DNA from 3 places in the Marinomonas sp. ABL3_031 genome. Region 1 is predicted to be linked to each of the others. Evidence: predicted binding sites of a transcription regulator. Region 1 holds the regulator's gene; each other region holds the start of a gene.
The links. Region 1 encodes sigma-54, which starts transcription at its own class of promoters, with help from an activator protein. Its sites were predicted from a motif close to TGGCACNNNNNTTGCTNT; they were not measured.
Positions count from the first base shown of each region.

Region 2: a site for sigma-54 is predicted at 1,639-1,656, ahead of glnK (P-II family nitrogen regulator). Genes of this name have one in related genera too.
Region 3: a site for sigma-54 is predicted at 1,236-1,253, ahead of hpxO (FAD-dependent urate hydroxylase HpxO). Genes of this name have one in related genera too.

Region 1 covers NZ_JBSWYU010000003.1:193,614-196,897, reverse strand. Annotated here, with positions in the region: gene mgtE (magnesium transporter) at 1-506, opposite strand, end outside; gene ACXAH2_RS05380 (HPr family phosphocarrier protein) at 512-781, opposite strand; gene ptsN (PTS IIA-like nitrogen regulatory protein PtsN) at 794-1,243, opposite strand; gene ACXAH2_RS05370 (RNA polymerase factor sigma-54) at 1,259-2,743, opposite strand; gene lptB (LPS export ABC transporter ATP-binding protein) at 2,819-3,284, opposite strand, start outside.
Region 2 covers NZ_JBSWYU010000004.1:236,669-239,952, reverse strand. Annotated here, with positions in the region: gene ACXAH2_RS07210 (YifB family Mg chelatase-like AAA ATPase) at 1-650, opposite strand, end outside; gene ACXAH2_RS07205 (TIGR02450 family Trp-rich protein) at 794-1,015, shown strand; gene ACXAH2_RS07200 (accessory factor UbiK family protein) at 1,021-1,257, opposite strand; gene glnK (P-II family nitrogen regulator) at 1,713-2,051, shown strand; gene ACXAH2_RS07190 (ammonium transporter) at 2,091-3,284, shown strand, end outside.
Region 3 covers NZ_JBSWYU010000002.1:60,430-63,713, forward strand. Annotated here, with positions in the region: gene uraD (2-oxo-4-hydroxy-4-carboxy-5-ureidoimidazoline decarboxylase) at 1-466, opposite strand, end outside; gene uraH (hydroxyisourate hydrolase) at 688-1,044, shown strand; gene hpxO (FAD-dependent urate hydroxylase HpxO) at 1,348-2,502, shown strand; gene ACXAH2_RS02720 (aldose epimerase family protein) at 2,769-3,284, shown strand, end outside.

The DNA.
Region 1 (3,284 bases):
GTCATATCTGGTAGAGTATTGTGACGACGTAAATAACGGAATACGATATCCACAGTGATGTTCGGACGAATGGTGATGGTATCCGTATTCATCAAGCCACCCGCTGAATCTTCAGAGTAGCTTAATAGTGTTTCGACTCGGGTTCTGTCTTGCGCCGTCATAGACGCAAGAACTTCTTTTACGACTGTTTCAGGTAAGTGTTGTAATAAGTCGGCAAGGTCATCACTTTCAAAATGTTCTGATACTGCGACCAAGCGCTCAGTATCCATTTCTTTTAGGAACTGGGCACCTATGTCTTCACTTAGATATTGAAGGACTTCCCCTTCGTTTTTAGAGTCAATTAACTCCCAAAGTAATTTACGCTCTTTTGGGGGGGAAGATTCGAGTAGACGGGCTACATCTTGCGCAGGTAGAGCGCCGTTAAGCAGATAACGTGCCTGCATAGTGGCCCCAGACTCAAGGGACTCACTAACTGTCTGCAGATGGCTTAACGTTTTTTCTGGCATCAAAACTACTCGTCTTCACCAAAACGATCATTAATCAAAGCCAAGACGGCTTTAATCGCTTCTTCCTCATCTTCTCCATTGGTTTTAACGGTGATTTCAGTACCTTTGCCAGCAGCGAGCATCATCATTGCCATGATGCTTTTGCCGTCAACATTACGGCCATCCTTCTCAATGGTAATATCACATGAGAAACGTGATGTGGTTTCAACCAGCTTGCCTGCAGCACGGGCATGCAGTCCAAGCTTGTTGATAATAGTGATGGATTCTTCCTGCATGCTGTTTCATCCTTATATTAAAGATTCAAAGCTAGTGTACAACTCTTTATTAGTTTGTGCGTTGCGAAGTTTTGCTAGTGCGTCTGGTGACTGCGCTAATTCTGCAATTTGCGCTAAAGTCGATAAGTGTTGATCGCATTCGTGAGGCGGTACAATTAAGGCGAAGATCAAGTCAACAGGCTGTTTGTCGACAGAGTCAAAATCAATAGGACTTTGTAGGGACATAATAACAACGGCTGTATGATTGGCAGATTCAAGACGACAATGTGGAATGGCAATGCCATTTCCTATACCGGTACTACCTAATTTCTCACGTGCCAACAAGGCGTCATAGACAGCTTCATTATCACAATGTAGACGGTTAGAAGTGATCTCCGCCAAACTTTCAAGAACACGTTTTTTGCTAACAATGTCTTGTTTAGCAAGCACAAGATCGGCTTTTAGTAGTGAATTTAATGGCATGATACTTAATACCTGTTAAATCAATCTTTTTCGTTCATTGGAAGGCGGAATATTCATCGCCTCACGATATTTGGCAACGGTACGTCTTGCTACTTGAATGCCTTGATCTGCCAAGATGGTTGCCAGTTTATTATCACTAAGTGGTTTCTTAGCAGGTTCATCAGCCACCAATTTTTTAATCATAGCGCGTATGGCGGTCGAAGAACATTCACCGCCTGATGCAGTATTAACATGGCTTGAAAAGAAGTATTTCAATTCAAAAATGCCTTTTGGTGTATGCATGTATTTTTGCGTAGTGACACGAGAAATAGTGGATTCATGCATGCCTACTTCTTCTGCAACATCGTGTAATACCATAGGTTTCATGGCTTCTTCGCCGAGTTCGAAAAAAGCAATCTGGCGACTCACAATACAACTGGCTACTTTTAACAGAGTTTCATTACGACTTTGTAAACTCTTCATGAACCATTTGGCTTCTTGTAATGAATTTTTGATGTAGCTTACATCTTCTGCAGTAGAGGCTGTGTTAGCCATGGCGGAATAGGTTTCGTTAATCTTGATCGGTGGTAAAGCATCATTATTCAATTCGACTTGCCAAATGCCGTTACGCTTTTTGACTGACACATCTGGTATGACATAATCCGTATCGTCTTCATCAATGGCCGAACCTGGACGCGGGTTAAGTTGCTGAATAAGATGAATAACTTCTTTAAGCGCTTCGTCTTTAAGCTTGGTTTTGCGGCTTAACTGCACGAAGTCTCGACTGCCTAGCAGATTTAAATAATGACTGATCAGGTTTTGTGTGCTTTTGAATAGAGGGTGGTCTTGAAATGCTTCTAATTGCACCAGCAGACAATCGCGTAAATCAATTGAGCATACACCCACAGGGTCAAAGCGTTGCAGTCTGTGTTGTACGGCTTGAATTTCATCCAATTCAAGTTCTTCTAGATCACTTGTAAGAGATTCTAGAATGTCTTCTAATGACATGCTCAGATAACCGTCAGGCTGAACGCAATCAACAATCGCGTAAGCAATCTCCAAATCACGGTCTGACATGTGGGTTAGGTTGAGTTGCCAAATTAAATGGTCTTGAATGCTCTCTGCTGGAGCATTACGACTTTCAAAGTCCATTTCATTATCGAAGCTAGTCGCATCGCTTACGGCGGCTGAGCTTTGGTAGGTATCATCCCAGTTGCTATCAATTGAAAGCTCTTCAGGGATACTTTCCGTCCATTCTGATTCTAATCGGGCTTCTTCGGCTGACTCACTGTTTGCCTTTTCTTTGCTTGTATCGTTTTCGACTTTAGATTCAATGCTAGCAGGTAAGTCGATGGCAGTTAATTCGTCGTCATCTAATTCCAGCAAAGGATTGGATTCAAGGAATTCATGAATCTCTTGTTTTAAATCCAATGTCGAAAGTTGCAGCAAACGAATGGCTTGTTGCAACTGCGGGGTCATGGTTAATTGTTGACCGAGCTTTAGCTGTAAAGACTGCTTCATGGAGCAACTCTGTCTGATTTAATAAATTGGAACGAGTTATGCATATTACTCCCTTTCTACAATAATGATAAGGGGTTACAGGCGGAAGTCGTCGCCTAAATAGACTTTTTTTACTTGTTCATTGTTAATGACTTCACTGGCATCACCAGAAGCTATGATATAACCATTGCCCACAATGTAAGCTTTGTCACAAATATCCAGCGTTTCTCTTACATTATGGTCGGTAATTAAAACGCCAATGCCGTTGTCTTGTAAATGCTTAATAATCAGCTTTATATCGCCTACAGAAATCGGATCAACCCCTGCAAAAGGCTCGTCTAATAAAATGAATTTAGGATTCATTGCCAAAGCACGTGCAATTTCGACTCTGCGACGCTCGCCACCAGACAGGGCCATGCCTAAATTTTTACGAATGTGAGTGATGTTGAATTCTTCCAGTAATGATTCTAGACGTTCCTTCTGCTCAGTTTTAGACAGTTCTTTACGGGTTTCTAAAATGGCTGAAATATTATCTTCAACGGACATTTTTCTGAAAATGGAG
Region 2 (3,284 bases), on a different contig from region 1:
AACAACAAATTATGACCACCTGCTGCCGCGACTTCTAAGGCTCGCCTTGCTTGATATTGACCTTTCACATCACGCATGTCTTTTAAATGTTGTGATGTTTTCAATTCATTCATCGCTTGCCCTTGGCAAAATGGCAAGCTTATATGTTTTAGTAAATGCGCCGTCACTTGCGTTAAATGTTTAGCACACACTACATTACCTTCCACCAAGGCCGCTTCCTGTTGATTCGATTCAGGCAAAACAAGTTGTCGATTGGCTTGCTGACAGGCAATGGCAGATGGTAGAAGCCCAGAAATTCCTCGAATATCACCGGATAAAGATAATTCACCAATAAATTCTATGTCTCCAAGATTCACTTCACCCAATTGCCCGGAGGCTACCAACACACTAATGGCAATCGCTAGATCATAACGCCCACCTTCTTTGGGCAAATCTGCTGGCGCGAGATTAATGGTGACCCGGCGTGTCGGAAATTCAAAATGACTGTTGATAATAGCGCTGCGGACTCTGTCTTTGGCTTCACGCACTGCCGCTTCAGGTAAGCCAACAATGCTCAGAGAGGGTAAACCATTGGAAATATGCGTTTCCACTGTTACTAAGGGAGACATCACGCCCACACGAGCACGACTGTATATGGTTGCTAAACTCATGATCACTCCTTGATCTAAGAATTATGGTACGCCGAATCATCCTTTTCCGCGTATTGTGCGTATTTCAATTAAACTAAGTACTTTTGACTTTACGGCCTTTTCCATTCAATTTATTTATTAGTTAACAACATTTCTATCTCATCATGAACAAACACCAGATCAACCCAAACAAACTGTTGCTGTCCAAGTGGACCTCTCGCACACCTCAACAAAAAGAAAAACATTTTATTGTGACTGAGTTATTTCGAGACGAAAATGACCAAATACTCGAATGCTTGTTGGAAGCTGTGATCAATAAACACCAATATCGCGTAGCTTGGCAAGAACTTGCTTCTATTGAACAATGGCAACAAGGTTGGAAGTAAAGACCTTACTTTTCTTCTAGTTCCGCCAAGCGAGCTTCTAACATAGCGAGTTTTTCACGGTATTTTGCCAACATAGCCGCCTGCACTTCGAACTCTTCCCGTGTTACTAAGTCCATCTTACTCAGAGTATTCTGTGCCACCTGATGAAGTTGGGCTTGAATCTCTTCCTTAGGTAATTTGCCTAATGTCTCCGCAGCTTGCTCCAAACCAGTGCCTAGTTGCTTTATAAATTGATCAATCATTGTGGTATCGTCACTTTAATGGGTGAATTTGTCATGAGTACTAAGTATAAGGCGGGAGTAACTGAGCAAACAAGAGGCATTGTATGCATCGTAACTGTGCGTAAGAGCATGTCGATTGATCAGAAAACTGACAAGCATTAAGCATTATTCTCTCTAAAACATACTGACTTGGTTTTTCATTTTTTGTTGAATTAGCAATCAGATAGCCAATTAATACTTGGTGAATTCATATCTCAGCTCAAGCCTTGCACCATTTTAATGCAGGCAAAAGAAGTCGCTCACCATTATGCCGCACTAATTAGACTCATTTACTGCTCTTTTTACTTTCAAAAAGTCGACAAAATCCTTACAAAGCCCAGAAAGATAGGGCTCCTTCGGATATGGCACACATATTGAATAAAAGACACCTACCTGCGAAATGACAATAAAACTGACTTTTAAAGGAGACAGTGGGTATGAAGCTTATTACTGCCATCATCAAGCCATTTAAACTCGATGATGTTCGAGAAGCGCTTTCTGAAATCGGTGTTCAAGGTATCACGGTAACAGAAGTGAAAGGGTTCGGGCGTCAAAAAGGTCACACTGAACTGTACCGTGGTGCAGAGTATGTCGTGGACTTTCTACCTAAAGTAAAAATCGAGCTAGCCATTGCAGACGACATGACCGACCAAGTGGTTGAAGCCATCAGCAGCGCTGCAAACACCGGCAAAATCGGCGACGGTAAAATCTTTATCGTTAACCTTGAGCAAGCGGTTCGTATTCGTACCGGCGAAACAGGTGTAGAAGCCGTTTAATCACTGTTCGAAGAATAAAAGCCTTTAGGGGGGCTAAACATGCAAGATCAAATTTTTCACTTACAATATGCCATGGACACCTTCTACTTCTTGGTGTGTGGCGCACTGGTTATGTGGATGGCAGCTGGGTTTGCCATGTTGGAAGCAGGTCTAGTACGTGCTAAAAACACCACGGAAATCCTGACCAAGAACGTCGCTTTGTTCGCGATCTCTTGTATCATGTACCTAGTATGTGGCTACTCAATCATGTACGGTGGCACTTGGTTCCTAACGGGTATTCAAGATGTAGACGTTGCTTCAACTCTAACTGACTTTGCTGGCCGTGACGGTGGTTTTGAAGGCGGTTCTATCTACTCTGGCGCTTCTGACTTCTTCTTCCAAGTAGTATTCGTAGCAACCGCTATGTCTATCGTTTCTGGTGCAGTTGCTGAGCGCATGAAATTATGGTCTTTCCTAATCTTTGCGGTAGTGATGACAGCCTTCATCTACCCAATGGAAGGTTCTTGGACTTGGGGTGGCAACGATGTATTCGGTATGTTCAACCTTGGCGACCTTGGTTTCTCTGATTTCGCAGGTTCTGGTATCGTTCACATGGCAGGTGCAGCAGCTGCTCTAGCTGGTGTTATTGTGCTTGGCGCTCGTAAAGGCAAATATGGTCCTAACGGCGAAGTACGCGCCATTCCTGGTGCTAACCTACCTCTAGCAACACTAGGTACTTTCATCCTGTGGATGGGTTGGTTTGGTTTCAACGGTGGTTCAGTATTGAAACTAGGTGATATTGCTAACGCTAACTCTGTCGCCATGGTATTCCTAAATACCAATGCAGCAGCGGCTGGTGGTGCAATCGGTGCACTATTGCTTGCTCGTATTCTATTCGGTAAAGCCGATATCACTATGCTACTTAATGGTGCGCTAGCGGGTCTAGTTGCTATCACTGCAGAGCCTTCTACTCCTTCGGCTCTAGGTGCAACGCTAATCGGTGTTGTCGGTGGCCTAATCGTAGTGGTTTCTATCTTGACTCTAGACAAGCTAAAAATCGACGATCCAGTAGGTGCTATCTCTGTTCACGGTGTGGTTGGTCTTTGGGGTCTACTAGCAGTGCCTCTAACTAACGACGGCGTAAGTTTCAGCGGTCAAATCGCAGGTGCCTTAACTATCTTCTTATGGGTATTCATAACCAGCCTAGTAGTTTGGTTGATCATCAAAGCTATCATGGGTGTTCGTGTTAGCGAA
Region 3 (3,284 bases), on a different contig from region 1:
CAAACTCACTTTGCCAATCATTTGGGGTTCGTTCAAGGAAGCCTTGCAAAATTTGCATTTTATTGGCCCCTTTGACTGCCATGATAAAGGGAAAACCAAATTTACTACGGTAGTCATCATTCAATTGAAGAAAGTGGGCCAACTCTTCCTCACTGCACTGATCCAGACCTGCACCGGCCTGTTCTGACTTAGAGGCATTCGTTAATTCTCCTGAAATAGCGGCTTTGCCAGCCAAATCTGGGTGCGCTCTTAACAATAACAACTTTTCTTCATCTGTACTCTGATCAACAATCTGTTGCATAGCCGTTTGAATCTTATCCATGCTGTCATAAACGTCTGCAGGGTATTCCCATTTTAACCGCCAAAGTTGCTCAGCAACCCAAGGAGAATGCTCGTAAACACTGCCTAACAGGGTCACAAATTCACTTTCATCTGCGGTAGTAAGGACAACTTCTTGCAACGACATTCTTTTCTCCGACTTTTATGCGCGTGACTCGTCTCTGTATTGATCTAATCTGACATCGATAACCAAAATCGAGTCACGTGCAAAACTTCACATCGCCATAAAACATATGGCACAACTATTATTTAATATGAAACAATGCTTTCATTATGATTTCAAGCAACAAGCGCAGTGCCTACAAAAAAATAAAAGTATTCACTGCATTACACTCATAAGGATCAAACATGGGTTATCTCACAACACATATTTTAGACACCACCAAAGGCATTGCGGCCAGTAAAGTAGAAATTAAGCTGTATCGTCATGACGATAAGAACAATAAAAATCTGATACACACCACCAGATCCAATGATGATGGTCGTTGTGATACTCCACTATTAGAAGGTGAGGGGTTCAGCAAGGGGGTGTATGAATTGGAGTTTGGCATCGAAGATTACTTTGCTCAGCAAGGCATTGAATTGCCTCAGCCAAGCTTTCTTAATGTGGTCACCATTCGTTTTGGTATCAGTGATGAAGCGGCGCATTACCATATTCCACTCTTGGTTTCGCCCTATTCCTACAGTACCTATCGCGGTAGCTAACGTCGTTCTCATGCAAGCCAATAGCACCAAAATAGGTCATTCGCACCAAATTGATTCGAAAAATACGCTATTCAAACTCAATAATTCACTTTATATGAGTCATTTTTTTGTCCGCTTGTTCAACAATTGCTTTCCCTTAAGACGGATAAAACAAAGGTTTCATTAATTGCTTTATGGAATCATTTGTTTCATGGCATATTTATTGCGAATACCTTGATTGCGAATCGTGATGGCAATAAAGGATTCCCGATTCCGAATAGACACACAATCTAGGTCTCACTTTAGTAATGAGGTAATAACAAGATGAAAGCATTGATCATTGGCGCTGGCATTGGTGGTATGTCTGCTGCAGCGGCTCTTAAACAACAAGGAATTGAATGCGACATCTTTGAAGCAGTAAAAGAAATTAAACCCGTTGGCGCCGCTTTATCTATTTGGTCGAACGGGGTTAAGTGCATGAATCATCTTGGCATGGGCCATATCATGGATCAACTGGGTGGCCCTATGCATTTTATGGCTTACCAAGACGGCTTATCTGGCGCAGTAATGACACAATTTAGCTTAAGTCCATTGGTCGAAGCAGTTGGTGAGCGCCCTTGTCCAGTTTCCCGTGCCAATCTACAAAGCCAAATGATCGATTGGTGGGGCAAAGAAAAAGTACAGTTTGGCAAGCGAATTGAATCGGTTGAACAAAGCGCTGACGGCGTCACCGCCTACTTCGACGATGGCACACAAGCTTCGGGTGACGTTATGATCGCCGCTGACGGCACGCACTCAAAGGTTCGAGCCCATGTCTTAGGTTATGAAACAGAGCGCCGCTACGCAGGTTATGTGAATTGGAATGGCTTGGTAGACATAGACGAAGACATCGCTCCAGCAAACCAATGGACTACCTTTGTTGGCGAAGGCAAGCGCGTCTCCATCATGCCCATCGCTGACGGCCGCTTCTACTTCTTTTTTGATGTGCCGTTACCAAAAGGGCTGAACGAGGACAGAAGCAGCGTCAAACAAGATTTGACCAGATACTTTGCAGGTTGGACTGAGCCCGTGCAAAAACTCATTGCAGCCATTGATCCTGAAACAACGAATCGTATTGAGATTCATGATATTGAGCCTTTCGACACCTTAGTAAAAGGCAAAATTGCTCTGCTGGGAGACTCAGCGCACAGCACCACACCCGACATAGGACAAGGCGGCTGTTCAGCGCTTGAAGACGCGGTGGTACTTGGCCAATGCTTCAGTAAAAACACCGACATTGAAAACGCATTGCTTAATTATCAATCGGAACGACGTTTCCGTGTTAAAGATTTAGTTTTAAAAGCCCGTAAGCGCTGTGATGTAACACACGGAAAAGACATGAATGAAACGCAAGCTTGGTACGATGAGTTGCGTCACGAAACAGGCGTCAACATCATAGAAGGCTTACGTAACACCATAGTAGGTGGGCCATTGTCTTAGTAGGATCCACTGTCTTAATAGCTTGAACCTCCTCCAGTATGCTTGCTGGATTCCTCAGCCTACCCTTGATGATCTCTCGGGTAGGCTTTTTTTATCATTTTTTACACACCATATGCGCAATCAATAAAGCTTGAGTGGCTATTCATGGCCAGGTTCTGAATAATAATTTCCCTCAAAGGAAGACGAATCAAGCTATACTCAGGCCAGTAAAATAACAAAAATGCAATCATGGACCGAGTATAAGGTCTTTGTATAAAGGGAAAAGCATGCCATTAACCGATCTTTCGCAAGTTAAACAGATCCACCTAAAGCGCGAAGGCATTCGTGCAAACATTCTCACACTAGGCGCCAGCATTCAGTCTATTCACCTTGATGATCATTCACACTCAGTAGTACTTGGCTCACCCAACTTCGCAGATTATTTGGGTTCATGTCGATATTTTGGGGCGATTGTTGGTCGTGTTGCCAATCGTATTGCGCACAGTCGGGCTATGATTGGCGATAAAGAATATCTACTTACGCCATCATCACCCAGCCCACATCAATTACACGGTGGACCAGCTGGTACAGATTGCAAAAATTGGCGCATTATTAAGCAAAGTGGTGATGCGGTTCAGTTACAAGTAACGTTAGAAGACGGAGAGATGGGCTATCCGGGAAGAATGCAGATTCAAGTAGAATATCAATTGATTTCACAGGGATTACAAATGCGCATTCAAGCCACTAGCAACCAACTTACCCTTTGTAATATCGCTGGACACAGTTATTTTAATCTGGACGGA